3 regions of the Clostridium sp. RTP31139st1_H3_RTP31139_211217 genome follow, and region 3 is predicted to be linked to each of the others. Evidence: a T-box and tRNA genes for the amino acid it is inferred to sense, from the RefSeq annotation. Region 3 holds a T-box; the other regions hold tRNA genes.
The links. The T-box of region 3 lies ahead of leuS (leucine--tRNA ligase). A T-box ahead of a tRNA ligase gene usually reads a tRNA of that ligase, here a tRNA-Leu.
Positions count from the first base shown of each region.

Region 1: it has a tRNA-Leu gene. The T-box ahead of leuS (leucine--tRNA ligase) is inferred to sense a tRNA for this amino acid. The anticodon was not compared.
Region 2: it has a tRNA-Leu gene. The T-box ahead of leuS (leucine--tRNA ligase) is inferred to sense a tRNA for this amino acid. The anticodon was not compared.

Region 1 covers NZ_JBCOAB010000029.1:26,401-37,897, forward strand. Annotated here, with positions in the region: gene ABUA17_RS12330 (hydroxyethylthiazole kinase) at 1-281, shown strand, start outside; gene fba (class II fructose-1,6-bisphosphate aldolase) at 324-1,187, opposite strand; gene ABUA17_RS12340 (PHP domain-containing protein) at 1,441-2,277, shown strand; gene ABUA17_RS12345 (sensor histidine kinase) at 2,378-4,336, shown strand; tRNA gene ABUA17_RS12350 (tRNA-Leu) at 4,364-4,450, opposite strand; gene recQ (DNA helicase RecQ) at 4,577-6,331, shown strand; gene ABUA17_RS12360 (PrkA family serine protein kinase) at 6,546-8,468, shown strand; gene yhbH (sporulation protein YhbH) at 8,474-9,649, shown strand; gene ABUA17_RS12370 (SpoVR family protein) at 9,649-11,019, shown strand; gene ABUA17_RS12375 (rubrerythrin family protein) at 11,136-11,497, shown strand, end outside.
Region 2 covers NZ_JBCOAB010000006.1:22,355-33,851, forward strand. Annotated here, with positions in the region: gene leuA (2-isopropylmalate synthase) at 1-1,549, opposite strand, end outside; T-box leader at 1,634-1,827, opposite strand; gene ABUA17_RS04060 (D-2-hydroxyacid dehydrogenase) at 1,887-2,846, opposite strand; tRNA gene ABUA17_RS04065 (tRNA-Leu) at 2,930-3,016, opposite strand; gene ABUA17_RS04070 (potassium channel family protein) at 3,084-3,848, opposite strand; gene malQ (4-alpha-glucanotransferase) at 3,965-5,461, opposite strand; gene ABUA17_RS04080 (LacI family DNA-binding transcriptional regulator) at 5,527-6,546, opposite strand; gene ABUA17_RS04085 (PucR family transcriptional regulator) at 6,798-7,742, opposite strand; gene ABUA17_RS04090 (PucR family transcriptional regulator) at 7,922-8,863, opposite strand; gene ABUA17_RS04095 (ABC transporter ATP-binding protein) at 8,889-9,998, opposite strand; gene ABUA17_RS04100 (hypothetical protein) at 10,225-10,542, opposite strand; gene tpx (thiol peroxidase) at 10,566-11,051, opposite strand; gene ABUA17_RS04110 (N-acetyltransferase) at 11,179-11,325, opposite strand; gene ABUA17_RS04115 (DUF2087 domain-containing protein) at 11,344-11,497, opposite strand, start outside.
Region 3 covers NZ_JBCOAB010000040.1:17,772-29,268, reverse strand. Annotated here, with positions in the region: gene ABUA17_RS14415 (hypothetical protein) at 42-350, shown strand; gene ABUA17_RS14410 (GNAT family N-acetyltransferase) at 394-933, opposite strand; gene ABUA17_RS14405 (VanZ family protein) at 1,182-1,790, shown strand; gene leuS (leucine--tRNA ligase) at 2,164-4,614, opposite strand; T-box leader at 4,821-5,153, opposite strand; gene ABUA17_RS14395 (YccF domain-containing protein) at 5,515-5,877, shown strand; gene ABUA17_RS14390 (flavin reductase family protein) at 6,034-6,540, shown strand; gene ABUA17_RS14385 (NupC/NupG family nucleoside CNT transporter) at 6,686-7,894, shown strand; gene ABUA17_RS14380 (response regulator transcription factor) at 8,303-9,013, shown strand; gene ABUA17_RS14375 (HAMP domain-containing sensor histidine kinase) at 8,988-11,306, shown strand.

The DNA.
Region 1 (11,497 bases), on a different contig from region 3:
CAGATGAAGAATTTATAGATAATGTTTATACAGGTATGATAGCTAGTAGCATTGGAATATGTAATAATAAAAGTGAAATTGTACAAGCTATATTAATTTCAACTTTATCTTTTTATATAGCACAAAAAAATTCTATAGGTATGATTAAGAAACAGCTTGATAATAGTAACTATGAAAATAATATTAAATTAATAAATGAATATCTATTAGAAGAAATATCAAAAATAGATGCTAAAAAAATTAAGGAATATGGCGATATAGAATATTATTTTAAAAGATAAAATAAAAAGAGCACAAAAGTGCTCTTTTTATATTAAAAGGAATTAAGCTTTGTTTATTGATCCGAATAATTCCATTTTTTCTTTAACTGTAGCTTTGATAGCTTCGAATCCAGGATTTAATAATTTTCTTGGGTCAAATCCTTTTCCTTCTAAGTCTTTTCCAGCTTCGATGTAAGCTCTTGTAGCTTCTTGGAATGCTAATTGACATTCAGTGTTAACGTTGATCTTAGAAACTCCTAAAGATATAGCTTTCTTGATCATATCTTCTGGGATTCCAGTTCCACCGTGTAATACTAATGGCATGTTTCCACAAGCTGTATTGATTTCTTCTAAAGCGTCGAAAGCAAGTCCTTGCCAGTTTGCTGGGTATTTTCCGTGAATGTTTCCGATACCAGCAGCTAACATAGTAACTCCTAAATCAGCAATTGATTTACATTCTTGAGCATCAGCAACTTCACCTTTACCAACAACTCCGTCTTCTTCTCCACCGATTGATCCAACTTCTGCTTCTAAAGATAATCCTCTTTCAGCAGTAACTTTAACTAATTCAGTAGTCTTTTCGATGTTTTCAGCTATTGGGTAGTGAGATCCATCAAACATAACTGATGAGAATCCAGCTTCCATAGCTTTGTAGCATCCTTCGTAGCTACCGTGGTCTAAGTGTAGAGCAACTGGTACAGTGATGTTTAACTCTTCTAACATACCGTTAACCATTCCAACGATAGTTTTGTATCCACACATATATTTTCCAGCACCTTCAGATACTCCTAAGATTACTGGTGAGTTGTTTTCTTGAGCAGTTAATAGAACAGCTTTTGTCCATTCTAAGTTGTTGATGTTGAATTGACCAACAGCATATTTTCCTTCTCTTGCTTTGTTTAACATTTCTTTAGCTGAAACTAACATGGCAATACCTCCGTATATTTCAATTTTTTATAAGAGAAATAAAAAAACATTCAGTGTTATAAAATTAACAAATATGTATATCAATTTATTCTCTATTGGTTATTATACCCCAAATTTATAAGAATGAAAACAAAAAAATGCTATAATATGCAGAAGGAAATGAAAATAATAGTAAAAAATAGATGTGAAAAGTTTTAAGAATTGATGTAAAATAGTAAAAGAAAAAATTAATTTACATTAAGGAGAAGAGAAAATGTTAGTTGACTTACATATACATACATATTATTCAGATGGAACTATGTCTCCTAAAGAAGTCATAGAAGAAGCTAAAAAGAAAAATTTAGGTATTATAGCAATAACAGATCATGATGTATTAGATTCTTATGAAGAATTAAAAAAAGAAGCTGAAAAAGCAGGAATCATTGCTATAAGAGGAGTAGAAATAGATTCAATATTTGAAGGACATTTAGTTCATTTATTAGCATATAAATTTGAGGATAATGAAAATTTCTTTAAATTAGTTGATAAGGCAAAGGAACAATTATTAGAAACAAGTGTAGAACTTATAAGAAGAATGGAAAAGGATTATGAAAATATATCATTAGATGATTATAATTCTTATGAATATGAAAGAAGAAAAGGTGGTTGGAAGGGAATACACTATCTTCATGATAGAAAGGTGACAGAAGGATTATTTGACGGAATGAGGCTTTATGGAAAATATGAATGTGGACATGAAAAATTTGCATTTCCAAGTGTTGAGGAAGTTTGTAATATAACTCATGAGGCTGGAGGATATGTGGTTTTAGCTCATCCTTGCAATTATTATAGCAATAAAAGCAAAGAAGAAATATTAGAAAAGTTAGAAATATTAAAAGGATTAGGAATTGATGGAGTAGAGTGCTATTATCCAGCAAATTCAGAATTAATGACAGAAACCTGTGTTGAGTTTTGTGAAAACAATGATTTATTAATAACAGCTGGTTCAGATGGTCATGGGGATTTTGGTGCCGTAAGTAAGGGAATAGAGTATTATATTGGAGCTATAAATAAGGATAGTGAAGAGTTAAAAATAGATAAATTATTATAAAATTCAAAAGTTATGGAATTGATGATTCCATAACTTTTTTCATATTTTTAAGAAAAAATACACAGTATATAAACAAATAGATTAAATTGGAGTAAAAGCTATGTATAAAAAGATAATATTAATTTTTTTAATTTTAAGTACTGTTATTTTTATATTTATAAATCCTATTTTATGTTATGCAAATGATAATAATAAAAAGATTCTTATAATTGGATCATATTCACCGAAAAATAAATGGGAGGTTTCTATAACTAAAGGGTTTGGGGATGCTGGAAAAGATAGATATACAGTTAAGGCTGAATTTTTAGATAGTGAAAGCTTTGAAGAAGAAGGATATGAAGAAAGTTTTATAAATTTTTTGAATGTAAAGTATAAAGACAGTAATATTGATTACATAGTTACATTGGATGATGAAGCTTTTCAATTAATTAGAAGTAAATTGTTTGATAATCAGTCATTTATTTATGAAAAGAATATCATTTTTGCGGGAGTAAATAATTATGTAACTCTTTCTAATGAGGAAAGTAAGTATATAAAAGGAATATTAGAAATTCAAGATAATTTAGAAATGATAAATACTATTTTAACGGCAGGTAACAAAGTAAATGATATTTATTTACTTTTAGATGAAAGTATATTTTGTAAAACAGTAAAAGAAAATTTTGAAAATTTAAAGGATGTTGCAGTAGTACCTTTTAATTATCATATTATCCAGGGGGCATATTTGGATGATATAAAGAAACAAATTGAAGGTATCAGTCCAGAAAATGCAGCAATATTTTTATGTGGAACATACAAAAAAGATGTAGGCGATGGAGTCGTATCATCAAAAAGTTTAATTGATGAGTTGCAAGAAATAACTTCAATGCCTATTTACACTAAGCTTGAAGAGTATATTTACGATGGGGCTATAGGAGGGATTGTTAATGATGGTTATAAGTTAGGAGAGGTGCTGTGTTCACTTATAGACAATCTTATAATTGGTAGTAATATATTTTCTGCAATTCCAGCACATGATACATTTAGTATACCTATTTTTAATTATAAAGCTATGAGTAAGTATGATATAAATCCATTAAAATTGCCTAAAAATACAGTATATATTAATAAGAAACCTTATGATTTGCTATTGCCAAAAAAGTGGATTGCTGTGGTATGGTTTGTTGGATTTATTATTATTTTAGGTGTATGCTCATTAATTTATATTTCAATCGTAAATAAAAAAGTAGCAAGAAAAAACAAAATGTTGCTACTTGAATCTATGGAAAGAGAAAAAATAAAAACAGACTTTATAGTTACAATATCACATGAATTAAGAACTCCTCTTAATATTATTATAAATGCAACTAATTTATTGATGATTAAGTTAAAGGAAGATAATATTGATGTTAAGTATTTTCAAGAACGATTAACATATATAATGAAAAATTCAAATAGATTACGAAGATATATAAATAATTTAATTGATGTAAGTAAATTAGAAATGGGATATATGGACGTGAAATTAAAAAATCAAAATATAGTTAATATAGTTGAAGAGGTAACATTAGCTATAGTAGATTTGGCTAAAAAATTTGATATAGATGTAATCTTTGATACTGAGGAAGAGGAAATAATAACAGCTATTGATACTTTAAAAATAGAACGAGTAATATTAAATCTTTTATCTAATTCTATTAAGTTTAGCAAGAATGGCAGACGTATATTTGTAAATATGAAGAAAAAAGAAGAAAGTGTAATTATAGAAATATCTGATGAAGGAATGGGAATGAGTGAAGAGTTTAAGACACATTTGTTTGAAAAGTTTAAAAGAGGAGATGTAAATGAGGGGTTAAAAAGACAAAATGAAGGCAGTGGTTTAGGATTATTTATAGTAAAAGGATTAATAGAGTTACATAATGGAACTATTGATATAATAAGTAAATTAAATGAGGGAACAAAAATAATTATTACACTTCCAATAAGGCTTGTTAATGAGAAAGAAAATGATGAATTTATTGTAGATTCGTCATTAGAATATTTATTTGAAATGGAATTTTCAGATATAGATAAAAAATAAAAGACTGTGCTTAAGTACAGTCTTTTTTGGTGCTGAAGACCGGAATCGAACCGGTACGGTATCGCTACCGCAGGATTTTAAGTCCTGTGCGTCTGCCTGTTCCGCCACTTCAGCAAGCAAGATTATTGTAATATTATTTTATAAATATGTCAATAGAAAATTTAAAAATAATAAAATTTATGTTAGTATTAATAAAAAGTGATAGTATTTTAATATATTTAAGAAAGCTGGTGAAGTTAAATGAATGAAGTTTTTAAAGTACTTAATAAATATTATGGATATAATACCTTTAGAAAAGGTCAATATGAAATTATAAGCAATATTTTAAGAGGTAGAGATAGTTTTTGTATTTTACCTACAGGGGGAGGAAAATCTATTTGTTATCAAATACCAGCTTTATTATTTAAAGGTATTACAATAGTGATTTCACCATTAATTTCTTTAATGAAGGATCAAGTGGATAATTTAAATTCAAATGGTATAAATGCAAGATATATAAATAGTACTCAAAGATTAGAATTAAGTGATGAAATAATAGAACTTTGCAAAAGAGGAGAGGTTAAGCTTTTATATATAGCTCCAGAAAAGTTAGAAAATGAGTTTTTTAAACGAAAATTAAGAGCTCTCAATATAAGTCAAATAGCTATAGATGAAGCACATTGTGTATCAATGTGGGGACATGATTTTAGAAAAAGCTATAGTTTAATAGCTGAATTTATAAATAGTTTAAGAGTAAGACCAATAATAACAGCTTTTACTGCAACAGCAACTGAAGTAGTAAGAGAAGATGTAATTAAACTTCTAGGCTTAAGAAATCCATACATATATATTGGCAGCTTTGATAGAGAAAATTTAGAAATTAAATTACATATTGAGGAAGATAAGCTTGAGTTAGTAAAGGATATTATAAGAGAAAAGGAAAATGAGGCAGGTATAATTTATTGTGCCACAAGAAAAGAGGTTGATGGCTTATATTATTACTTAAAAGATTTAGGATATAATGTATTAAAATATCATGGTGGGTTAAAAGATAGTGAAAAAGAATATTATCAAGATGAATTTTTAAATGAAAATTCAAATGTAATGATAGCAACAAATGCTTTTGGAATGGGAATAGATAAATCAAATGTAAGATATATAATTCATTTTACAATTCCTAAAAATATTGAAAGTTACTATCAAGAAATAGGAAGAGCAGGAAGAGATGGATTAACATCAGAATGTCACTTGTTATTTAATAGGGGAGATATAAGAACTTTAGAATATTTAATTCACACAACAGTCCAACTAAATAGGAAAGAAATTGAAATTAAAAAGTTGCAAAAAATGATAGATTTTTGTGAAAGCAAGGAGTGCTTAAGAAGTTTTATATTAAAGTATTTTGGGGAAGGAAATGTTAGAGAGTATTGTACTAATTGTAGTAATTGTTTAAATAATGATGAACTTAGAGATTATACAATAGAAGCACAAAAGGTATTATCTTGCGTATATAGAACAAAAGAAAGGTATGGAATATCAGTTTTAATAGATATCCTTCGCGGGATGACTGGACCTAAAATAATAAATGATAAATTAAATGAATTAACTACATATGGAATAATGAAGGATTATAGTAGTAAATTTATAAGAGATTTTATAAAGATTCTAATTGAATATGGATATGTAAGTTTGAAAGATGGGACTTATTCAATGCTTAAATTAAATGAGAAGTCATATAAAATTTTAAAGTCTCAATTGAAGGTAATGTTAAAATTAACATCTGAAAGTGAAGAAAAGGTAATTAATAGTGAATTGTTTAATAGGTTAAGAGGATGGAGAAGAGAAATGGCTATAAAGGAAGGGGTAAAACCATATATTATTTTTTCAGATGCAACGTTAATTGAATTATGTAATAAAAACCCTAAAAATGAAGATGAACTTTTAGATATAAGGGGAATGGGAGAAAAGAAGTTTAAAAAGTATGGATGCGATTTATTAAATCTATTAAATAAATAATTAGTTAATAAAAGATGTAAAAGCTTGTGTAAATTTAAAAAATTTACATGAGCTTTTATTTATTATGTAAGATAAATAAAATAATAAAAATACTTAAATTTAATAATAATTATGAAATTTAAACATATAAAATATAGAGAAATGTAAATTTTAAAAAATAGGAATATAACTATTTAAGTCATTAATATATTAAATTAAGGGGAGGGATGAGTTTATGGACTTCAAGGACTTTATAATTACAGATAGAGAAAATAGAAATAGTGAAAAATTCGAAGGAACATTTTTAGATTACTTAGAGATAGTGAAGAAAAACCCAGACGTAGCAAAACTTTCTCATAAGAGATTATATGATTTTATTATGAGTAAAGGTGTTGAGGTATTAAAAGCAGATGAAAACCCAAGAGTAAGAAAGATATATGGTAATGAAACTATTAAAAAATATGGATATTTCAAAGATGATTTCTTTGGAATAGACAAAGTTATAATGAAAATAGTAAATTACTTACATTCTGCATCTATGAAGGGTGAAGAAGCAAGACAAGTTTTATACTTAGTAGGGCCAGTTGGTGCAGGTAAATCTTCTTTAGTTGAATCACTAAAAAGTGCATTAGTTCATTGTGAACCTATATATTCAATTAAAGGATGCCCTATGCATGAAGAACCTTTACATTTAGTTCCAAATCATTTAAGAGATGAATTTAATAAAATGTTAGGAACACAAATAGAAGGTGACTTATGTCCAGTTTGTAAGTATAGATTACTTCATGAGTTTAATGGTGAATATGAAAATTTCCCAGTTGAGAGAAAGGGATTTTCTATAAGATCAAGAAAAGGAATTGGTGTTGTTCCACCAGTTGATCCAAATAACCAAGATACATCAATATTAACTGGTTCTGTTGATATTTCAAAGATGGATATGTATCCAGAAGATGACCCAAGAATATTCTCATTAAATGGTGCATTTAATGTTGGTAATAGAGGTTTAGTAGAATTTATCGAAGTATTTAAAAATGATGTTGAGTATTTGCATACAATAATAACTGCTACACAAGAAAAATCTATACCATCACCAGGTAAAGGTTCAATGATTTATTTTGATGGTCTTATAATAGCTCACTCAAATGAAGCTGAATGGAATAAATTTAAATCAGACCATACAAATGAAGCAATCTTAGACAGAATTGTTAAGGTAGAAGTACCTTATTGTTTAGAGCTTGAAGAAGAAATAAAAATTTATGAAAAGATTTTAAAGAAGAGTAACTTTGGTGCACATATTGCACCTCATACTATTGAAGTTGCAGCTATGTTTGCAATACTTTCTAGATTAACACCATCAGCTAAGGTTGATCCTATTACTAAGCTTAAGATTTATAATGGTGAAGATTTAGTTGAAAAGGGAACAACTAAGAAGGTTGATATTGTTGAGCTTAGAGAAGAGGCTGGCCCATATGAAGGTATGAAGGGAATTAGTACAAGATTTATTATTAAAGCAATTGATAATGCTCTTTCTAATTCAGAGTTTGATTGTATTAATCCTTTAAGCATAATGGAAAGTATTATCAAATCAGTTAAAGATATGGATATTTCATCTGATGATAAGAAGAAATATTTAGGCTTTATTCAAGATACAATACGTAAAGAGTATAATAAGATACTTGAAAAAGAAATTACAAAGGCATTTATTCATTCATTTAGAGAACAAGCTGAAAGCTTATTTAATAATTATATAGATAATGCAGAAGCTTTTGTGAATAAGACTAGAATAAAAGATGAACAAACAGGTGAGGAATTAAATCCTGATGAAGAATTTATGAGAAGTATAGAAGAACAAATAGGAGTATCTGAAGCATCAAGCAAGGGATTTAGAGCTGATGTTACTTCATATATGTTCTACTTAGTAAGAAATGGATCTAAGATTGATTATAAGTCTTATGAACCATTAAAAGAGGCTATAGAAAAGAAACTTATAGCATCAGTTAAAGATTTATCTAGAATTGTTACTAAATCAAGAGTTAGAGATAAAGAACAAACAGAAAAATACAATGCAATGGTTGAAGAAATGAAAAGGAATGGATATTGCCAACACTGCTGTGATGTAATTCTTAAATATGCAGCAAACAATTTGTGGAAGGATTGATAAGGATGGCTATATTTAGAGATAATACAACAAATCCTGTTGAGCATGATAGAAGCATAGAAGATAGAAGAAGACATAGGCAGTTGGTAGAGAAATCCATTAAAGAAAACTTAGGAGATATACTTTCAGAAGAAAGTATAGTAGGTGAAACTAAAAATAAAAAGTTTAAAATTCCTATTAGAGGAATAAAGGAATATCAATTTGTATTTGGTAGCAACAATAAAGGTGTTGCTACCGGTACTGGTGAAGAAAAACGTGGAGATAAATTAGGTTCAGCTGAATCTAGTGGTAAAAAAGGAAATAAAGGTGCAGGTAACTCTGAAGGTGACGATGTATATGAAACAGAAATTACGTTAGAAGAATTGATGGATTATATAGTTGAAGATTTGGATTTACCTAATTTAGATAAAAAGAAGTATTCTGAAATTATTAGTGAAAGTGCAAGTAGAAAAAGAGGATATCAAAAGCATGGAATTAATCCAAGGCTTGCAAAGAAAAAGACTGTTATGGCAAAGACTGCACGTAAGCAGGGGAAGATAAGAGCTTTAAAAGAAGCAGGATTAGATACTGAATTAGAAAGATTTCCATTTAGAGAAGATGATATTAGATATTATAGAGTAAAAACAAAGCCTAAGAAAGAAAGTAATGCTGTTATGCTCTTTATAATGGATGTATCAGGTTCAATGGATAGTACTAAAAAGTATTTAGCAAGATCATTTTTCTTTGTTTTATCAACTTTTATAAAAAGAAAGTATAACAATATTGCTTTTGAATTTATTTCTCATACAACAGTTGCTAAAGAAGTTAACGAATATGAATTTTTCCACAAAGCAGAATCAGGAGGAACATATATATCAAGTGGTTTAAATTTAGCGTTAAAACTTATTGAAGAAAAGTATTCACCAGAAGTATGGAATATATATCCTATATACGCTAGTGATGGAGATAACTGGTCTGAGGATAATGAAAAGGCAATTCAATCAGTTAAAAAGCTTTGTGAAGTAAGTAATATGTTTGGTTATGCTGAACTTTTACCATCAACTTATTCAACAACAATGTATTATAGATTCAATAAGGAAATAGTAGATAAGAAATTTGTCTCTGTTATTGTAAAGGAAAAGAAGAATTTATGGGATGCTCTTAAGTTAATGCTTAGCAAGGAGTTAAGGGAGGATGAATAATGGAGTACACATTAAAAGATTTAGAAGAGTGGAATGAGAAGATTGAAAAGAAAGCTACAGAATTTGGGCTTGATTATTATCCTCAGGAATTTGAAATAGTTGGATTTAATGAAATGTTAGCTTATGAAGCATATGTTGGAATGCCTTCAAAGTATCCACATTGGAGTTATGGTAAGGCATATGAAAAGAGTAAAACATTATATTCATTAAATTTAACTGGATTACCTTATGAAATGGTTATAAATTCAAATCCATCTTTAGCATATTTAATGAATGAGAATACCTTATTATTGCAGATATTAACTATGGCTCATGTTTATGGACATAATGATTTCTTTAAGAATAATAGGTTATTTAGAGAAGGTACTAAGGCTTATTATACTTTAGAGATGTTTAAATTAGATGCAGATATAATAAGAGGATATATTAACGATCCAAGTATAGGATATGCTAAGGTAGAAAAAATACTTGATGCTGCTCATGCACTTAGATACCAAATTCCAAGAGTTGTTGGAGTTAAAGAGTTAAGTGATGAGGAGATAAAATCAAATTTAATAGATGAATATAATAGGAAAATTGAAAATAGGGATGCTTTAAATGAGGATGAAGAAATAAAATTGCCAGATTTAAGTAAAACTCCAATTGAGCCTTGTGATGATGTTATTGGATTTATCATTAAATATGGTTCTTTAGAAGAATGGGAGAAATCAATTCTTAAAATAGTAAGAAGGGAAACGCAATACTTTATTCCGCAAATAGAAACTAAGATAATGAATGAAGGTTGGGCAAGCTATTGTCATTATAATATTTTAAAGAGCTTAGAATTACCACAAAGTTTACATTTTGAGTTTATAAAACGTCATAATGATGTAATTGCTCCAGCTTTAGGTGGATTAAATCCATATTATGTTGGTTTTAAGGTGTTTGAGGATATAGAAAAGAGATATGGAAGAGATAAGATTTTTGAAGTTAGATATATTGAAAGAGACAATTCATTTTTACGTAAGTACTTAACACAAGAATTATGCGAGGAATTAGGATTGTTCCAATATGCTAAAAAGAGCTTTGAATTTGTTGTTGATGAAGTATCAGATGAGCAAGGATGGAAGAGTATTAGGGATACTATGTCTGATTCATGTGGAGTTGGATCTATACCTTATATAAGAATAACTGACTTAAATAAAAGAGATGGAACTTTAACATTAGAGCATGTTTTTGATGGAAGAGAATTAGAATTACTTTATGCTAAGGAAACAATTAAATATTTATTTGATCTTTGGGGTCATAAAGTAATATTGAATACTAAAACTAAAGAAGGTAGAAGTATAGAAATAGTATGCGATAATGACAGAAGAGTTACAGTAAATTAAAAAGTGTAAAAAATGATGAATTAATGATGAGGAGTAGGAATTACTATCAGATTTAATTCATCATTTTTATATGTTTTGAATAGTTTAGTATAAGGAATATTTTTAAGGAGAAAATCATGGATTTAAAGGGAAGTAAAACTGAGAAAAACTTATATAGAGCATTTGCAGGGGAAAGCAGGGCGAGAAATAAATATAGTTTATATGCAGAAAAAGCAAGACAAGAAGGATATCAATGGGTTGGTAATATTTTTGATTTAACAGCATTAAACGAATTAGCTCATGCTAGAAGAGTATATAAGGATTATTTAAAGTTAGTTTGTAATACAAAAGAAAATTTAGTTGATGCTATATGTGGTGAAACAGATGAATTTAAAAATATTTATGCAAAATTTGAACAAGAAGCAAGAGAAGAAGGTTTTATAGATATTGCTAATTTTTTTAAAGAACTAAGAGAAGTTGAGGAAGATCATGCAAAAAG
Region 2 (11,497 bases), on a different contig from region 3:
CATATGCTGCTGCTTCAGCTTCAGAACCTGTACTCAATGCATGTTCCTTATAATCAATTATACTAACATCTATTAATTTACTATTAGATAATGCTTTACCTAATGAATCTATTGGTCCATTACCTATACCTTCTATTTCACGTTCTTCTCCTTTATAATTAATAACAGCATTTACTTTCGTTGTTTTCTCTGTATCACTATTGATATCTGATATAGAAATACTTATTAATTTAAAAGGTTCCTGTAAAGATAAATACTGCTCTTTAAATGCATCCATAATTTCGTTTGGCTGAACTTCACCTTTTTTCTCAGAAATTTTTTGTACCACTTCTGCAAATTCCTGTTGCATTGATTTAGGTAATTTAAATCCAAAACAATAATCCATTACAAATGCAACTCCACCTTTACCTGATTGACTATTAATTCTAACTAATGGTTCATATTCTCTTCCAAGATCACTTGGATCAACAGGCAAATATGGTACTTGCCATATTTTTGAGCCTCTTTCTTCATATTTCTTCATCCCTTTATTTATTGCATCTTGATGTGAACCTGAAAATGCAGTAAATACTAAATTTCCTGCATAAGGATGTCTAACCGGTACTGGTATTTTTACACATCTTTCATAAATCTCAATTATATCATTTATATTTTCAAGATTTAACATTGGATTAACTCCATGTGAAAACATATTATATGCAACCGTTAATATATCTACATTACCTGTTCTTTCTCCATTACCAAATAATGTTCCTTCAACTCTATCTGCTCCTGCTAATAAAGCTAACTCAGCATCAGCAACACCTGTACCTCTATCATTATGCGGATGAACACTAACAATAATTCTATCTCTATTCTTAAAATTTTGACACATATATTCTATTTGATCAGCAAATACATTTGGTGTATCCATTTGTACTGTTGATGGTAAATTTATAATAATCTTATTTTCACTAGTTGCACCCCAAGCATCAGCAACTGCATCACAAACTTCTAATGCATATTCTACTTCTGTTCCAGTAAAACTTTCAGGTGAATATTCTAAAAATATTTTCCCCTCAAAATCAGAAGTATATTTTTTTACAAGCTTTGTCCCCTCAACTGCAATATTCTTTATTTCTTCTTTACTCATATTGAATACTACATCTCTTTGTAAAACTGAAGTTGAATTATATATATGAACTATAGCTTGTTTTACTCCTTGTAAAGCTTCAAAAGTTCTTTCTATTAAATGTGGCCTTGCCTGAGTTAATACTTGTACTACTACATCATCAGGAATACAATTATCCTCTACTAATCTTCTTAAAAAATCAAATTCAATCTGAGATGATGAAGGGAAACCAACTTCAATTTCTTTAAACCCCAATTTAACTAACATATTAAAGAATTCTACTTTTTCATCTATATTCATTGGATTTATAAGAGCTTGATTTCCATCTCTTAAATCAACACTACACCAAATTGGTGCTTTTTCAATAACATTATTTGGCCATGTTCTTTCCTTCAAACTGATTGTTTCAAATCTCCTATACTTACTGTAATTTAACATGTATAAATGCCCCCTTATATATAAACAAAATAAATTAGTAACATATTATTGTAATAAATAAAAAAAACGCGTAATATTACCCTCCATTGGAGCGTATTTACGCGGTACCATCCAAAATTTATACTTAATTAAAATAACGGTATTAACCGATAAGAGCTACTAAAAGTTCACCCTTATAGCTCATGAGCGAGTTCAAAAATATAATTTATAGACTCGCAGCAACCGTCTACTCTCTGAAAAACCATGGATTCTTTACTACTCTCATTCCTAGCAATATTTATTTTATTTTCTATAATATTACTATATTGCTTTATATTTGTCAATGAACATAATTATTTTATTTATCAACTCTATTTCTATCTTTTCCATTATAAAAAGCTTTAATATTTTCTACAACTTCATTAAATAATCTTTCACGCGCCTCTATGCTTGCCCATGCAATATGTGGTGATAAAAGAAGCTTATCTTTATTTTTTATTGATAATAAAATATTATCTTCACCAACTGGCTCTGTCTCATAGACATCTAGCGCAGCCCCTCTTATTTGCTCTTCCTCAATAGCCCTAGCTAAATCCTTTTCTACAACAATAGGCCCTCTGCCCATATTTACTAGTATTGCACTACTCTTCATCTTAATTAATGCTTCATAATTAATTAATCCCTTTGTATTTTCATTTAATGGAGCATGTATAGAAATAATATCACTTTTTTCTAATAACTCTTCAAAAGATACTTTTTTAAATTGAGTAGAAGAGTTTTTGCCAGAAGTAGAATAATATATTACCTCCGCACCAAAAGCTTCTGCTATCTTTCCTACCCTATTTCCTATTGCTCCTAGACCTATAATTCCCCATACTTTATTTTCAATTTCATAATAAGGTTTATTTAAACATGTAAAAGATCCTGATTTTGAATATTCACCCTCCTTTACATACCTATCATAATATACTACTTGATCTAATAGTCCTAGTGCACTAGCAAATGTATGTTGAACTACAGCATTTGTTGAATATCCAGCTACATTAGCTACCCCTATTTTATGCTCTTTAGCATAATCTATATCTATGTTATTAAATCCTGTAGCTGTTTCTGCAATGAATTCAAGATTTTTTGCATCTTTCATGTTATTTCTATTTAACACTACTTTATTAGTTAATATTATATTAGCATCCTTTATTCTTTCAACTACTTGACTTTCATCTGTAGCTTCATAATATTGCACTTCTCCAATTTCATTAAGTTTTTCTATACTAATATCTCCTAAAGTTTTACCATCAAGTATTACTATTTTTTTCATTTATAAATCCTCCCGAAAATTTCTATAAAAAAAGAGCCACATCAAAAATATATTCACATATACCTTTGATGCAGTTCTATTATTGGTGCAGATGGTGGGACTTGAACCCACACGAGGAATCCCTCAATAGACCCTCAATCTATCCTGTCTGCCTATTCCAGCACACCTGCGCAAAATTTAAAAACTATAATATAATTTTATGTTATTAATAAATTAATTTCAAGTATATTTTTCCATTTATTTCTTTAAAGCCTTTAGTATCTTTACAATATTGTCTAAATCCTCATTACTTAAATCATCAAAATTATCAAGCATACTCTTAATATCTTCAATGACTTTTTCCTCATATGTTTTTTCTATCTTTTTACCGCCATTTATTATGTATAATGTAATACTAGTTGTTATAACTCCTATAACACCTATACCTATAATCATTAATAAAACAGCAATTGCTTTACCTAATTGAGTTTTTAATAAAATATCACCATACCCAACCGTAGTAAATGTTACAAAACTCCACCATAAAGCATCTCCTATTGACATACCTTCAACTATAGATATTAATACAGCCCCTATTACTATAAAAATAGTAGAAACAACTAATAAAAAATTTAACCTACTTTTTCTAATTTCATCCTTGACTCTTATTTTAAATTTTATTGCACAAATAATTAACATAATAGATTTAATAGCTTTTATACAATATGAAGAATTAACTTTTGAAGGAATAATAGTAAAACCTAAAACTCTAACATAAAATCTTATAGAAAATATTGAAAACAAATCTATTAAATTTTCTTTTATAAATTTCCTTTTTTCTTTACTTATTGCAAGTCTTGTAACGTAATCACCTATAAATATCAATCTGACTATATTATCAATATAATAAAATGTCCAACTTACCTCTTTGGGAATATTAATGAAAATTTCTATAATCAACATTAACGTTAACATAAGCGCAAGCAATCCTATAAAAAAATCATATACACATTTCTTATTCATACCCTTGCCTCATAAAATATAAATTTATATATTTATATTTATGTTATATGTAACTGATATATGATGAATAAAAAATCAAAGGACTATTGCATTTACGCAATAGTCCTTTATTATAATTAACATCTTCCATACATTTTTGTATACTTGTAAATTTTATCTGCTAATTCAGTATTATAACTACCTTCTTTAGCTCTCCATTTCCAGTTATTTCCTAAAGTTGATGGGAAGTTAACCCTTGTCTCATTTCCAAGATTTAAGAAGTCTTGCATTAATGCTACTGAAACATTTGCAACACTACTCCATGCTCCTCTTATAAAGCCCCAGTTATATCCTTCTTCTTCTGATAATGCTAAATACTCTTTACAATACTCAACATCACTCTTACTTCCTGTTAACTCAAACCATCCTCTAAAAGTATCATTATCATGTGTTCCTGTATATGCTATACAATTTCTTGTATAAGTATGAGGTAAATAATTACTTTCTTCTCTTGCATCAAAAGCAAATTGTAATACTTTCATTCCTGGGAATCCTGTTTCTTGTAAGAAATCAATAACCTCATCTGTTAAATACCCTAAATCTTCTGCAATAACATTTATTTCACCTAATGTTTCTTTAATTGCCTTAAATAATTTAATTCCAGGTCCTTTAACCCACTTACCATTAATAGCAGTATCTTCACCATAAGGAATTTCCCAATAGCTTTCAAAACCTCTAAAGTGATCAATTCTAACTACATCATAAAGCTTTAAGCTTTCTTCTACTCTTTTAATCCACCACTTATAGCCTGTCTTCTCCATATAGTTCCAATCGTAAAGAGGATTCCCCCATAGTTGTCCTGTTTCTGAAAAAGCATCTGGTGGACATCCAGCTACTGATATTGGTTTTAACGTATCTTCATATATTAAATATGCTTCTGGATTACTCCATACATCAGCACTATCTTCTGCCACATATATAGGAATATCACCTATAATATTTATTCCTTTTTCATTAGCATAACTCTTTAATTCATTCCATTGTCTAAAGAATAGGAATTGAATAAAAGACCAAAATCCTATTTCATCAGACAATTCGTCTTTGTATCTATTAATTGCTTCTGGTTCTCTCTTCTTGATATCTTCATCCCATTCTTGCCAACTAACTAGTCCAAATCTACCCTTAACTGCCATATAAAGCGAGTAATCATCTAACCATGAATCATTTTCTTTTGTAAACTCTTCAAATTTGGCTTTTAAATCTATATTATTTAGCTTTTTAAAATTTTCATAAGCTCTTTTTAATACTATATATTTAACTTCATATAAACGCCCATAATCAATATATTCTTCATTATCTCCATAATTTTCATTTACATAATCTTCTTTATTAAGAATTCCTTCTTTATTTAAAATATCAAAGTCTATGAAATATGGGTTTCCAGCAAATGCTGAAAATGATTGATAAGGTGAATCCCCATATCCAGTTTGTCCCAAAGGCAATATCTGCCAGTATTTTAACCCTGATTTAAATAAAAATTCAACATATTCATACGCTTCTTTACCAAAAGTACCAATACCAAACTTCCCTGGTAAAGATGCAATATGCATTATAACCCCTGCACTTCTTTCCATATAATTCTGCTCCTTTTATCACGATAATTTTAATTGATTATATTATATTTACGTTAATAAATATTTTATTTTTTATTAATACAAGAACTTGATTCTCTCTCTAAAAGTTCTGTATCTAATAAAATATGTTTATTCTCTCCGTTGCCCTTTAAAAGTTCGAATAATATCTCTACACTCTTCTCAGCCATTTCTTTTTTAGGTTGCTTTATAGTTGAAATTCCTGGGTTATAATAACAACTAATATCCATACCATCAAACCCTAATATAGATACATCCTTACCTACAACTAATCCACTATCTACAACTGCTCTAGCTGCACCTATAGCCATAAAATCTGAAATTGCAAAAATTGCAGTAATATCTTTTCTACGTTTTAAAAACTTTAATGTTTCTTCGTAAGCTTTTTTAGTGTCATAATCTCCAATAAGTAAATTATCATCATTTACTTCAATATCATATTCCCGTAAAGCCTTTATATATCCCTTATATCTCCACCAACTAACACAAAAGTCATTTTCCTCACCTATCATTAATGCTATGTTTGTATGGCCTTTTTTTATAAGATATTCTGTAGCAGAATAGGAAGCTTGAAGATTATCTATCCCCACAGTAGAATATTTATCTCTACCTAAAGGTGATACAGTATTAACTGACGTTAAGACTACTGGAACATCAATATTCTTGAAACTATCTTCATCTAAATCAATAAAGTTACCTCCAAGGCAAATTATCCCTTGTAATCTCTTTTCTTTTACAAATGAAATTATGTTTTCTACTTCATGCTCTAACACATAATCATTTTGTTGTAAAATCATTGTATAATTTTTTTCGTTAATTTTGCTTCCAATAACATTAATAAGCTCAGAGAAAAATGGATTAAAAACCCCTTTTACTAAAACACCTATATTTTTAGTATTATTTTGTTTTAATATTCTAGCACTATTATTGGGTACATAATTACTTTCTCTAATAACTGCTAAAACTCTTTCACGAGTACTTTCTTTAACATCAGGATGATTATTTAAAACACGGGATACAGTACTAACTCCAACCCCGGATATTTTCGCGATATCCCTTATATTCATCAATATACCTCCTCAAAAAAATATTTATGGTATCGTTACCTGTAAAATCTAAAAAAATACGATATGGACCACACCAAAAACATTTTTTATATTGGAGTGATTCATTAATCTTACTAAATATTACACCAATGAGTCACTTATGTCTATACATGATTAAATAATACTTTCACTAAATATATTTGTTTTAAATACCCTCCATTCGGTACCGTTTCCAAATATAATTGTATCTTATAATTTTAATATTTTCAATATTAAAATTGCTTTTTTATTCCTAAATAAAAAAACATTATCCTCATTAACATTGCATTGTTAAATTCCCTTATATCATAGGACGTTATTTTTTGTATCTTATCTAATCTATATAACAAAGTATTTCTATGAATAAACAATTCTTTAGCTGCTTCACTTGTATTTAAACCACACTTGAAATACGTTTCTATAGTTCTTATCATTTCTCCATCTAAATTCGATATTTTCGATGCAAATTTGTCATACATTCTAAGTTTCATCTCATCTGAAATTGAATCAACTATCACTTCTAATATTAATTCATTGTCATCAAAAATTTCACAATTAACTTTATACTTAATTGCTATTTGAATTTTTTTAAGATTTTCAATATATGCTTGTCTTATCTTTTTGTAATTACTTACTTCACAATAACTAATATAGCATTTTTTATTAAATTGTGTATTTATAATTTCTTTTATTTTTTTTGCATGATTAATAGTCTCTTGTAAATCACCTATTACTATTATATTTCCATTATATAATACAACTTCTACTTCGGTATTTATATAACTTTTCTTAATACATGCTAATATATTGTTAGTGTCTCCTTCAACAAATATATTCATTAATTGAAATGTTCCATTTAACCGTGGCCATATATCTAATATTATTGACTTTTCCACCTCATTATCATCTAAGAGCATAGAAATTAAATTTTCTTTTTCAATAATTATGCTTTTAAGTGCACTTTGTAAACAAAACATTAATAAATCAATTGCTAAATTGTGTTGATTATTTACCATAACCTTATAATCTACACCTTTATATTTAATAGCTTTTTCCACAGTACTATTTGCATTTTTAAATTTTGGTGTAGTATATTTACCAATTCCTTCAATATTCAATTGAAATGGTATTTGTGAATTATTATATATTTCATTAACTAAGGTATCAATATTTCTCAAACTATCTCCTCCTAATACCCCATATACTATTGGTGTTTTGATAAATAATTCCCACTCAATTTAAGGATATTTCCACCAATTAAATAAATTGGTAGAAATATTAGGAGATTCTAATTACCCTTAAATTTACAGTTTCGGTATCGTTTTCAATGTTATTATATACTATTTTCAAAATATTCTCAAGATTTTTTTTCTTTCCAAATAAAGAATATGATCTTTAATAGTACAGCATCATTAAAATCTCTTATATCATAATTTGTATACTTTTGAATCTTATCTAATCTATAAATTAATGTATTTCTATGAATATATAATTCTTTTGCAGCTTCACTTAAATTTAATCCACATTTAAAGAAAACTTCCATAGTTCTTATCATTTCATTATCTAACTTTGATATTCCTTTTTCAAACCTATCATATACACCTTTTTTCATTTCTTCCGAAACTGAGTCTATTATACCCTCTAAAATAATCTTGTTTGCATCAAATATTCCATCAATAATATTATATTTAAATGCTAAATCAATTTTATATCTTGTATCGTCATAATGTTTTTTTAATGTTAAATAATTTTCAACATTGCAATAACTAATATAACACTTACAAGTAATTACACTTTGTATAGTATCCTTAATGCTTTTAGCATGTTCTAGCATGTCTTCAAATTTTCCAAACATAAGGATTTGACCTTTATAATTTATAATATCTACTTTACTACATGAATATCCCTGTTTAAGATATGATATTATTTCATCCTTATAATTATCAATATATATATTTATTAAATCAAAATCTTTTGTTAGCACTGGCCAACTAGCTTTAATTATTTCTTCTTCAATTTCCTTACCATCTAACAATGCTGAAATAATACTCTTTTTACTTAAAAATACTTTATTTAACCTTTCTTCTACATAAAGTTGTAATAAATCAAGTGTAACACTAAATGCTGCATTTATTTTGATGCAGCACTCAGTGTTATTATAAATAAATCTCTTATTAACTTCATTTTGAGCAATTTCAAATTGCGGTGTAGAATATTCCCCTACATCGTGCATTATTAATTGGAAAGGTATTTTACAACTGTTATACACTTCATTTACCAGTTTCTCAATACATTTCACAATATCTCCTCCAACGAATTAATTATTATACAACTCTTAATTCTGTTTCCTTATCAAATACATGTAACTTTTCTGCCTTTAAGTAAAGACTTGCTACTTCACCAATCTTTAATTCTGTACTACCTTCAATTTTAATGTTCAGCGGATTATTTCCACATTTTGTATATATATAACTTTCTGAACCCATAAGTTCAATAACTTCTACATGCCCTTTTACAATGCTTCCTGGATTAGCTGCAATTAAATCTGCATCATCACTCAAGTGTTCTGGTCTAATACCAAATGTTACTGACTTACCAACATATCCAGATTTTGTTAATATTTGAGCCTTTTCAGCTGGTAATATTATTTTATTTTCACCAAATACCGCACAAACATCATTTCCATATTTTTCTACTTTTCCTTCTAAGAAGTTCATTTGAGGGCTTCCTATGAATCCAGCTACAAAAAGGTTAGCTGGATTATTGTAAATATTTATTGGAGAATCGACTTGTTGAATAACTCCATCCTTCATTACAACGATTCTAGTACCCATTGTCATAGCTTCTACTTGGTCATGTGTTACATATATAAATGTAGTTTGTAACTTTCTATATAACTTAGTTATTTCTGTTCTCATTTGAACTCTTAATTTAGCATCTAAGTTTGATAAAGGCTCATCCATTAAGAATACTTTTGGATGTCTTACGATAGCTCTTCCTAATGCAACTCTTTGTCTTTGACCTCCTGATAAAGCTTTTGGCTTTCTCTTTAATAGGTGTTCAATATCTAATATTTTAGCTGCTTCAGTTACTTTTTGTTCTATTTCAGCTTTTGGAACTTTTCTTAATTTTAATGCAAATGCCATGTTATCGAATACTGTCATGTGTGGATATAATGCGTAGTTTTGGAAAACCATTGCTATATCTCTTTCCTTTGGTTCAACATCGTTAACTAGCTTGTCCCCTATATATAATTCCCCTTTAGAAATATCTTCTAGCCCTGCAATCATTCTTAAAGTTGTTGACTTACCACATCCTGATGGTCCAACGAATACAATAAACTCTTTGTCTTCAATTTCTAAATTAAAATCTTTAACTGCTGTTACATCCCCTGGATATATTTTATAAATATGTTGTAATGATAAATTTGCCATTTTTTATTCCTCCCATAAATCAACTTCTAAATTTATTAACTTCATTTGATATATTTATTGTACAACCTGTAACTGTTTTCATCCATATGCAATATTTACAAATATGTTACCTTTATTTTGTATATTTATCTAAAACTATTATTAAAATGATATTTTTTACATAATATATAATAAACTAAAAGACATATAGAAAACAACTCTCTATATGCCTTTATGCTAATTTCTTTTATTCAGTTTCTTTTTCCATTTGCTTTTTTAATTCATGAGCAAATTCTTTTTGTTCCTTTCTTTCTTCTTTTTCATACTTTCTTATTTCTTTATCTAAATCCTTTGCTATCTTTTCAGCTCCTTTTTCTTCTTCTTTAAATTCCTTCTTTAATTCATGTTGTTTTTCTCTTTGTGCCTTTTTTTCTTCTCTTTCCTCTTCTTTCATTTGATGTTTTATTTCATGAGCAAATTTTTTCTCTTCATGTCTTTCATGTCTCTCTTCTTTTCTTTCTTCATGATGAATTTTCATTTCTTCGATTGATTCTTTTATACTCATAATAAAATCTCCTTTTATAAAAATTATTTTACAGCATCCAATACCTTTTCATAATTGGGTTCATTTATTACATCATTACAATATTCAACATATGTAATTTTATTATTTTCATCTACTACAAATATAGCCCTAGTTAAAAATCCAAACTCTTGTATCAATGTTCCATATTGTTTACCAAAGCTTTTTTGTTTAAAATCTGATACTGTTTTTACTCTATCAACACCAGCATTTCCACACCATCTTACTTGTGCAAATGGTAAATCCATTGATACTACATATACTGTAACATCATTTAATTTTGAAGCTTCTTCATTAAATTTTCTTACCTCCATATCGCATACAGAAGTATCTATTGATGGTACAGTTACAAATATTCTTTTTCCTTTTGTGTCATTCAACTTTACATCTTTTAAAGTGTTATCTACCACTAAGAAATCAGGTGCATCATCTCCTACTTTAAGCATGTTTCCAACAAGAGTAATAGGATCACCATTAAATGTTATTTGCATAAATTACACCTCCCTTAAACTTATTAATACTTGCTACATTAATATAGTTCCCCAATAGTATGTAATTTAATTATTTCAATAACAAAATCCAAAGATATATTAATTACATCTTTGGATTTTATTATATTTATAGTTCTATCCACTCAATTATGGTATTTTCTTTTATAAATCCTCTCTTTTTATATAGTTCATAAGCTACCTTATTTTTCTCAATTACTATTAGTCCTATTTTATCAACATTTTTATCAACTAGAAATTTTATAGCAGTTTCCAAAAGTTTTTTCCTAATCCTTTATTCCTTTACCCAATACTTGCTACAATCCTTTGATCTATCTAAAAATCCATATTCAATTAAATATCTTCTTATAGTAGCATTATCTTCATATATTCTTTTTAATGTTTTATTTATATCTTTTTCAGAATAGATTTTACCCTTACGAAAATTT
Region 3 (11,497 bases):
ATGTGATGCTAATAAACTTGTATAAAAAGGGGTGATTATTAGTGAATTTAAAAAGTAGAAAATATTTAGCTTTAGTTGTGATTATGTTTTTTATACTAAGTTCAATTGTTGTTTTATCAAATAATTTTAAAGCTATAGATAATATAGTTACTATAGATAATAATAGTAAGTTGATTCAAGAAAAACATAAAAGTAACTTAATTGTTGAAAGTGATGATAATAAGGTTAAAAGTTATGAAGAAAACGAAGAAGAGGGAAGTGTAAGAATTTTTCCACAGGAGGAAGAGAAATATATAAAGTCATTACCTAATGTTAATACAAATGGACAAGTTATTTTAAGAAAATTATAAAATAGTTTTAAAAGCAGTAAGTAATGTACTTGCTGCTTTTAATTTATAGGCAGATTTTTGAAAATGGAATTATAGCATTAGGGACAGCACTATGTTCTCCAATGAATTTTTCCATCCAAATAACATCATTCCATTTACCAAATTTATAGCCACACTTAGTAAAATGAGCAACAGTTTTATATCCAAATTTTTTATGGAAGTTTTCACTTTTTTCATTAGGATAAGTTATGCAAGCATTAAGTTTTATTATATTTTGAAGTTTAAGATATTTCTCAAGTTCATTATAAAGCAAAGTACCAATACGACTTCTTGAATCACAATTTTGTACATAAATAGATGTTTCAACAGCCCAATCATAAGCAGGTCTTACTTTAAAAGCACTTGCATAAGCATATCCATAAATTTTATTATTATCTTCAGCAACCAAATAAGGATATCTAACTAAAGTATTTTTAATTCTATTTTTAAATTCCTCTACACTTGGAGTATCATATTCAAAGGTTATAGTTGTATTTTCAACATAGTATTTATAGATGTTAAGAAGTTCTTCTGCATCTTCAGGTTTTGCGACTCTAATATTCATTACTAATCCCCCAGTTTTTATATATTATAATTTAAGATTAGCAGATTTTAAATTGTATTTCCAATTATTTAAAGATGATTAGTATATGCACGAGTATTAATGATTTAATAATCTGATATAATATTATTAAAAATGTTAATTAGAATTTATTTGTAATAATATCTTAAGAAAATTGAAAATTACTTTTAAGTATTTAAGATTATAATATTACTAGTAGAAAACAATAATCAAAAGAGGGGATTGGCCTTATGATGGAGAGTTATTTATTAGCAATATTAGTATCGATGGTTTTAATAACAATAATAAATATAATTTTAAATAAAAAGAGCAGTGGGAAGATAAAGTGGCAACATTACTTATTTGGAGATTTTTTAATTTTATATCTTGTTATTTCATTAAAAGATATAGTTGGGTTTCCAACTTTAAGTGATTTGGAAAGAAAAGTAATGTTAGGGGGACCTATATTTGATCCAGTATTAAATTTTATACCACTCAGCAGTGGAATAGAAATTTCAACAATACTTAATATAATATTCTTTATGCCATTTGGATTTTTACTACCAACATTATGGAATAAATTTAGAAAGTTTATACCTACAGTATTTGCAGGTTTTATATTTTCACTTATTATTGAAGTTGGACAATTATTCACTATTCGTGCAACAGATGTTGATGATTTAATAATGAATACTTTAGGAACTATTTTAGGTTTTATTTTATTTAAAATACTTAGCATTATATTTAAGAAACTTTCAAATAAAACTATGGTTGAAGAGTATAATAAAAAAGATTCAATTATTAAGTATGGGCCTTATTTATATATTGGAATTGCAGTTATTAGTGTGTTTTTTAGTTAGAAGAAAAGATTTCAGATAATCAAATCTATATATTATATAGCTATAATTAAGTAAATATAAGATTTGTTATATTAGCTAATATATATTTATATTAAAATTATTATTTTTTTATGGTTAATATGAGTAAATTAAAAGAGACTATATCAAATATTACGGGTGTGTAAATTATTTTGATATAGTCTCTATTTAATTTCAATTAACAAACTCCACTCACTGTATTCGCGGAGTACACACAGTGTACCTTCAAGAAGCGAAATTTAAATTTCGACTTTTAGGCAAGTTCGAATAACCAAATTACCAAGTAGGTAACTTCCACTAGCTAAATCGAAGATTTAGAGTGTCAGTTAAAATTTGGATTATCACTTAGCTTATACTACTTTACAACTATATTTACAAGTCTTCCTTTAATAACGATAACTTTTACTATAGTTTTTCCTTCTGTAGCAGCTATAACAGCTTCGTCAGCTAAAGCAGCAGCCTTAATTCCTTCTTCATTTAAATCTGAAGCAACATTGATTCTAGCTTTAATTTTACCATTAACTTGGATAGCTATTTCAATTTCATCTTTAACTAGGGCTTTAGCATCAAATGCTGGCCAAGCTTCATTGAATACTGAGTATTTACCAGTTAATAATGACCATTGCTCTTCAGCAAAGTGAGGTGCAAATGGAGCTAAAATCTTAATAAAGCTTTCACATACATTCTTTAAGAAATCTAAGTTTTTAGTTTCTTCTTTCATGTATTTAGATAAAGCATTGATGAATTCCATCATTCTAGCAATAGCAGTATTGAATTGCATTTTTTCTCCATCTTCAGTAACACCTTTAATAGCGTTATTTAACCAGAAGTTTAATTCTTTTTCAGCTTTATCCATAGTAGTTTTATTGTTAGTACCAGCTTCAATAGCTTCTCTGCACATTGTTAGATATCTTTCAATTCTATCTACAAATCTAGCAACAGATTTAATACCATCATCACTCCAAGCTCCACCTTCAGTGTAAGCAAATCCAAACATTAAGTACATTCTAAATACATCTGCACCATATTCTTTGATGTAATCATCTGGAGATATAGTATTTCCTTTAGATTTAGACATCTTTAATCCATCTGGTCCTAAGATAAGTCCTTGGTGAGTTAAGCTCTTGAATGGTTCATCAAAGCTTAAGTAACCCATATCTCTTAAAGCCTTAGTTATAAATCTTGCATATAATAAGTGCATACAAGCATGCTCAGGTCCACCAACATATTTGTCAACTGGAAGCATCTTATCTACTTTTTCTTTATCGAATGCGATTTTATCATTTTTATTATCTACATATCTCATTTGGTACCAAGAAGAGCAAACGAATGTATCTAAAGTATCACATTCTCTCTTAGCTGGTTTACCACAACAAGGACAAGTAGTATTAACGAATTCTTCACACTTAGCAAGTGGTGACTTACCATCTGGAGCAAATTCAACATTGTATGGTAATTCAACTGGAAGATCTTTTTCAGGAACTGGAACAGCACCACAATCTTCACAGTAGATTATTGGAATTGGAGCACCCCAATATCTTTGTCTTGAAACTAACCAGTCTCTTAATCTGTAATTAACCTTAGCAGAGCCTAAACCTTGTTTAGCTAGTTTTTCAACAATAGCTTCTTTAGCTTCTTCAGTAGTTAATCCATCAAATTCACCAGAGTTAACTAAAACACCGTATTCACAGTATGGTAATTCAACTTCTTCACCTTTTTTACTAGTTATAACTTGATCTATTGGTAAGTTAAATTTAGTAGCAAAAGCATAGTCTCTTTCATCATGAGCTGGAACAGCCATAACAGCACCAGTACCATAAGTTGCAAGAACATAGTCTCCAACCCAAACTGGAACTTCCTTACCATTTATAGGGTTTATAGCATATGAACCAGTGAATACACCAGTTTTTTCTCTTGTAAGAGATTGTCTTTCTATATCTGATTGCTTTTTAGCAGCTTCTTTATATTCTTCAACAGCAGCCTTATTTTCATCTGTTGTTAATTCATCAACTAATGGATTTTCAGGAGCTAAAACAACATATGTAACACCGTTTAAAGTATCAACTCTTGTTGTGAATACATTAAAGTTAATATCTGAATTTTTAACTTTGAAGTTAACTTCAGCACCTGTAGATTTACCAATCCAGTGCTTTTGCATAGCAACAGTTTTTTCAGGCCAATCTAAAGTATCTAATTTTTCTAATAGCTCATCAGCGTATTCTGTAATTTTAAAGAACCATTGAGTTAAGTCTTTTTTAGTAACTTCAGTTGAACATCTTTCACAAGCACCATCAACAACTTGCTCATTAGCTAAAACTGTGTTACAAGATGGACACCAGTTTACAGGAGCTTTCTTTCTGTAAGCTAAGCCATTCTTTAATAATTGTAAGAATACCCATTGAGTCCATTTATAATATTCTGGAGTACAAGTTATAACTTCATTTTCCCAGTTAAACATAGCTCCCATAGCTCTTAATTGTTCTTCCATAGTTTTAATATTCTTTTCAGTAGAATCCCATGGATGAATTCCAGTCTTAATTGCAAAGTTTTCTGCAGGTAAACCAAAGGCATCAAATCCCATTGGTTGGAATACATTGTATCCTTGCATTTTCTTTAATCTTGCCCATGAATCAACAGGTCCATAGTTAAACCAGTGACCAGCATGTAATTGGCTTCCTGATGGATAAGAGAACATTTCTAAAACATAAAGTTTTTCACCCTCTGCATCTGGATTAAATTTGTAAAGTTCAGTTTCTTCCCACTTTTTTTGCCACTTTTTATCAATGGCAGTTCCGTAGTTACTCATAGTTTAAACACTCCTTTGGATAGTTAAGAGTTAATAGTTAAGAGTTAATAGTTAAGGAATAAATTCAGCTGAGCTGAATTTAGAAATATTTTATCCTCAATTACTAATTCAAGACTATCAATTCAAAACGAAATACTCCTAACTAATTATATTTATAATTTTTACCTAATTTTATAAAAATATATAAAAAAAGCCCTTCATCTCAATTAAGAGACGAAAAGCTATATTTCGCGGTACCACTCTTATTAGAACTATTTTATAAGTTAAAAGGTAATAGGTGTTGAATAAAATCGTCGTAGCTGAATTAAAAAAATATATATTTAAGAAACTGATTAGGAGTTTCAACATTAACTACTAACTAAAAACTACTAACTTTTAACTAAAAAGGTTCTCACTCAAATCCGTAACGGGGATTCCGTACTTGCTTTTAACAAGTAAGCTCCAAGGCAAGTTCCTATAAATGTATCACTGTTTTGCAGCAACCAACAGCTCTCTAAAGATTACAGTATTATAGTACTACTCCTTTTCAATGCAATAAATATTAAATTTATTAAAAGATTTCAATATTTATTAATTATATATTAGTCTACTATAATAAGTCAATAAGAGTAAATATTATATTTACTTTATGAATTAAAATAAAAGAGTTCCTTTTTAAAATAGAAAACATATTATAAAAGAAACTTATTTTTATTTAGGGCAAATAAATACACATTGTGGAATAAAAAGAAAATTAGAGTTAATATTATCTCTTAACTTGTTGTTGATAAATAAGAAATTTACAAATCAAATTAATTATTAAAATATTCTTAAGAATACTAAATTGATTTCAAATTAGGAAAGTTTCCTTATATACTAAGTAAGAATCATATGTAAGTAAATTTAATGGAGGTAATGTTTATGTCGTGTTTAGGAAATATTATTTGGATAATATTTGGGGGCCTTATTGGTGCAATAGGATGGTGTTTTATAGGGATAATATGGTGTATTACTATAATTGGAATACCAGTAGGAATGCAATGCTTTAAAATGGCAAGACTACAGCTTGCGCCATTTGGTAAAGAAGTTGTTACAGTAAGTGATAGTAGTGGGAATTTACTAATGAATATATTATGGTTGATATTTGGTGGGTTAGAGTTATGTATTACAAATATAGTAAGTGGATTAATTTTATGTATAACAATAGTAGGAATTCCATTTGCAGCACAATCATTTAAAATGGCCAAGCTAGCATTAATGCCTTTTGGAAAAGAAGTTATATAAAATTAATATATAGGTATGAAATTTTAAATATTTAAATCATAATGTGGCAATTTATCTATATTTAAGGTTGATAATAGGTTAGTGGTATTAAAAGGTGTTAAAAATTGGTATAATATTATATAGTTTTAATATTAATAAGTTGAAGGGACGAGTTAAATGATTAAAAGATTTGTATCATATAATGAGAATTTAGAAAAAAATATTGAACTTTTAAGTAAAGGAATATTTTTAACAACTAAGAGTGGAAGTAAAGTGAACTCAATGACTATAGCTTGGGGAAGTATTGGTTTCATGTGGGGTAAACCTGTATTTACAGTTATGGTAAGACCACAAAGATATACATATGGAATAATTGAAAAAACAAATGAATTTACAGTTACAATACCATATAAAAATGTGGATAAGGAAATAGCATTTTTAGGAACTAAAAGTGGTAAAGATATTAATAAATTAGCACAATTAAATATTGATACTAGAGAATCGGAAAAAATAAATACTCCTGTATTAAATATGGAAGGTATGCATTTTGAATGTAGAGTTCTTTATAAAACTACAATGAGTGATAAGAATTTAAATGAGGATATAAAAAATAGTAAATATCCTTTAGAAGATTATCATACAATATATTTTGGAGAAATAGTATCGAGTTATATAATTAAATAATTATACAGAAATAGTTTATGCCTCTGGAATAAACCTAAATATTGGGTTGATTTCAGAGGTGTCTTTTTATTTGCAAAAGAATATAAGACTACATTTTGGATAAAACTAAATGAGAAAAAGTATTTAACAAAGGATGGTGTATCTTGTGGCAATATTAAATTGTATTATAGGTGTAGCTTTTATATTTCTAGTAGCATTTTTATTTTCAAATAATAAGAAAAAAATAAATTGGAGAACTGTGATTATTGGATTTATAATTCAATTTGCATTTGCATTTGCTGCATTAAAATGGAGTGTTGGAAAATATGTATTAAGTAAGATTGCATTAGGGGTTCAATCTGTAATTGATTATGCAAAAGAAGGAATATCATTCTTATTTGGCTCATTAGCTAATGATGGAAGTATTTTTGCTGTTAATGTTTTAGGAGTAATTATATTTATTTCAGCAGTAGTATCAGTATTATATTACTTAGGAATTATGCAGTTTGTTATAAAGCTTATAGGTGGAGGGTTAGCGAAGCTTTTAGGTACATCTAAGTTAGAAACTATATCATCATCAGCAAATATATTCTTAGGGCAAACAGAAGCACCCCTTTTAATTAAACCATATGTTGAAAAATTAACAGAATCTGAATTATTTACAGTTATGGTTGGAGGCCTTGCTTCCGTTTCTGGATCAATATTAGTTGGATATTCATTATTAGGAATTCCTATTGAATACTTAGTATCTGCTAGTTTTATGTCAGCTCCAGCAGGACTTATAATTTCTAAAATAATAATTCCAGAAATAAAAGAAGATAAAGTAAATGAAGAAATTGAAATGGTAAAGGATGATTCAGCAAATGTTGTTGATGCAGCATCTAAGGGAGCTATTGATGGATTAGGACTAGTTCTTAACATAGCAGCAATATTATTAGCATTTGTAGCATTAATTGCGCTTGTAAATGGTGTTATTGGAATGGTTGGTGGATGGTTTGGAATAACTAACTTAAGTTTACAATCTATTTTAGGATATATTTTTGCCCCAGTAGCAGTTATTATAGGAGTACCAATGAAGGAAGCAGTAGTTGCAGGTTCATTAATAGGTCAAAAAATAATATTAAATGAATTTGTAGCATTTACAAGTCTTTCTGAAATAATGAGTACATTATCAGCTAAAACAATAGCTGTAGTAACTTTTTCATTATGTGGATTTGCCAATATTTCTTCTATAGCAATTTTAATTGGAGGTATAGGAGGAATGGCACCTAGTAGAAAGCATGATATAGCTCGTTTAGGGTGGAAAGCAGTATTAGGTGGAACCTTAGCAAATCTTCTTAGTGCTACAATTGCAGGACTTTTATTAACAATATAATTTTTTTGATGAGTAATAACGAAAAAATAATTTAAACCTAACACCAAGCTACAATTATTAATAGCACAAGCATTAACTAATTAAAATTAAATTGGCTCAATGCCGTACATCTGGTAATAAAGAAAAAGATAAATGGAGTATCGGAAGGAAGATTATATTGATTCCTGTAGATATTCCATTTATTTTTTTCGTATTACCATGATAATTTTTTAAAGGAAACTCGACTCCCTAACGGTCGCTGAGTACACTAAAGTGTACCTTCAAGGAGTAAAATTGAAAATTTGGAGGCTTTCTTAATAAATTTGTAATAAATATAATAATTTTTTTGTAAGACTTTCTTGTTACTATATAAATATAAGTTAAGTAGCATGGTATAATAATACATTATGAAGGGAGTGCAATTTAGGTATGGAGAAAAATAATGTTTTAGTAGTAGATGATGATAAAGAGATAGTTGATGCTATTGATATATATTTAAGAAATGAAGGAATTAATGTAATTAAAGCTTATGATGGATTAGAAGCATTGGAAGCTTTAATGGAAAATGATGTGTATCTTATATTAATGGATATAATGATGCCTAATATGGATGGACTTAGAACTACAATGAAAATAAGGAAGGAAAAGAATATCCCTATTATATTAATTTCTGCAAAATCAGAGGATACAGATAAAATATTAGGTCTTAATATGGGGGCAGATGATTATATAACTAAGCCGTTTAATCCATTAGAACTTATAGCAAGAGTTAAGTCACAGTTAAGAAGGTATACTGTCTTTGGAAACTATGGTGGGAAAAAGGAAGAGGAAAGTAATTCAATAATAAGTAGTGGAGGACTTTCATTAAATCAAGATACAAAAGAAGTATTAGTTGATGGGGAATCAATTAAATTAACAGCAACTGAATTTGGCATATTAGAATTATTATTAAGAAATCAAGGAAGGGTTTTTTCTATAGATGAAATATATGAAAATGTATGGAAAGAACCTAGTTATAATGCAGAAAATACAGTAGCAGTACATATACGAAGGATTAGAGAAAAAATAGAAATCAATCCTAAGGATCCTAAATATTTAAAGGTGGTGTGGGGTATTGGATATAAAATCGAAAAATACTAGTAAAGAAAATATTAATGAAGAAGAAATAATAGTTTCAGATAAAAAGATAAAAAATAACAAAAGAAATATTTTAAGTAGTAATAATAGCAAATATATAATTTATATTTTAACTGTTATATCATTAGCATGTACATTTCTATTAGGCATAGAAATTAAAGATAACTTGGGATATGTTATACCAGAGAGAGTATATTTACAAACTCAAGTAGCAAATGATATAAATGATTATACAAGTTTGGTAGAGGATTATTCATTATATTATAAATCAGCTAGTTATGCTAAGGATAAGGATAATATAACTCAAAATGATATAGATATTTGTAAGGCTGAATTATTAGATAAGGCTAATAATGAATACGATAATTATAGAACTTCTAAATATAATGATGATAGCTTTAATAGTTTAACTTATGAACAGCAAGAAAAGATATTAGAGGAACAAAGAGAAAAAATAGATGAAAAATATACTTTAAGTGATGAAGAAATGAATGAGTATATTTTAAATAGAAAAAGCAATAGTGCAAGTAATTTAAATAATAAAATAAAATCTTATGTTAATTTAAATTTTAGAGCTTATGATAAATTAAATGATGTTTGGATTGGTGGAAGTGAAATTGATTCTACTGAGATTATAGAAAATGGTAGATATTTCAAAGAAATAAATATTGATTATAATGGAAACATAATTGAAAAAATATATGTTAATGGTAAGGAAATAGATAAGAATAATATATTAGGTAAATTTATTGATAATTATAGCTATAGTACTAGATTCTCTAATTATAGTTATGAAAATACGTCTATTGCCCAACTTAAGTATGATTATAGCGAAAAACATAATATAACATTATATATATGGATGCCTAAGGAACTTAAATCAGGGGATGTAGTTTCTGAAAGCTTTAAGGGTGTGCAACATAATGTTACTAGTTTTTATTTAAGTTGTATTACATTTGTAATATTTTTAGTTCTAACAATATTTTGTTTATTATACTTAGCTAAATATAAAGTAAAGGTAGCGTTAATAGAAAAAATAATAAATAAGGTTAAAGGGTATCCTATCGAATATAAAATTGGAGTTGGAATTATAGGGTGGATAATTTGGAATATTGGGCCACACATTTACTATAATTCAAATAATTATATAAGAAGATTAAATTTATCATCAATAATATGGGTATCTATAGTAGTTGTAATATATTATTTATTAGTTAGAGTTATAATTGTTAGCTACAATGAAGGAACTTTATTAAAAAATAATATTACAATTAAGGTTTGGAACTATTTAAGTGATGTAATGAATAGAGGGTCTATAATAAGAACATTCTTAATAATGACAGCTTTATATGTAGCAATGGGATTAGTATTATTTTTCTTATCAGCAATGCTTTATATATGGCCAATAGGAATAATTGCAGGAATAATATTAACTATTGTATATATTATAATATTTATTAAAGATTTAGTTTATTTAGATAAAATAATGGTTGGATCAAAGGCGGCAGCAGAAGGTAAATTAAACTATAAAATAGATGAAAAGGGAAGAGGACATCTAAGAGAATTGGCTCATGATATTAATAATATGAGAGATGGATTAAAGAAGTCTGTTGAAAATGAAATGAAAAGCGAAAACATGAAAACAGAACTTATTACCAATGTATCTCATGATTTAAAAACACCTTTAACTTCAATAATTAATTATATTGATTTATTAAAGAGAGAAAATATACAACCAGAAACTGCTATGGATTATGTAAATATATTAGATAAAAAATCTCAAAGACTTAAAGTTTTAATAGAAGATTTATTTGAAGCATCTAAGGCAGCAAGTGGAGCTATGGAACTTAATATTGCTAAAATAGATATTGGGCAATTATTAAAGCAAGCATTAGGTGAAAATGATGAAAGATTTAAAGATAGCAATTTAAATGTTAAATTAAATGTTCCAGAAGAAAAGATATTTATTAATGGAGATGGAAAGAGATTATATAGAGTGTTTGAAAATCTTATTTCTAATATAGTTAAATATTCATTAAGTAATACTAGAGTTTATATTGATATGTATAAAGAAGAAAAAGAAGTTATAATAGTGATGAGAAATATATCAGCTTATGAATTAAGCTTTGATACTAATGAAATAACAAATAGATTTAAACGTGGAGATTCATCAAGAAGCACAGAAGGGTCAGGATTAGGTCTTGCTATAGCTAAAAGTATAGTAGAGCTTCATGGTGGAAGCTTTAATATTGAAGTCGATGGAGATTTATTTAAATCTATAATAAGATTAAAGTAGTATATTTTTATATAATAGTTAATGAAAATTATATATTTAAATTAAAACTAATAAGTGACTTTCAAGTTAAGATTAACATGAATTTAATCAATAAATCTCTAGTAACTATTTAAGTGAAATTTGTGAAGAGCTGTACTAAAAGGTATAGCTCTTTATTTAATGAGAAATTTATCAATTGATAATCAATATCT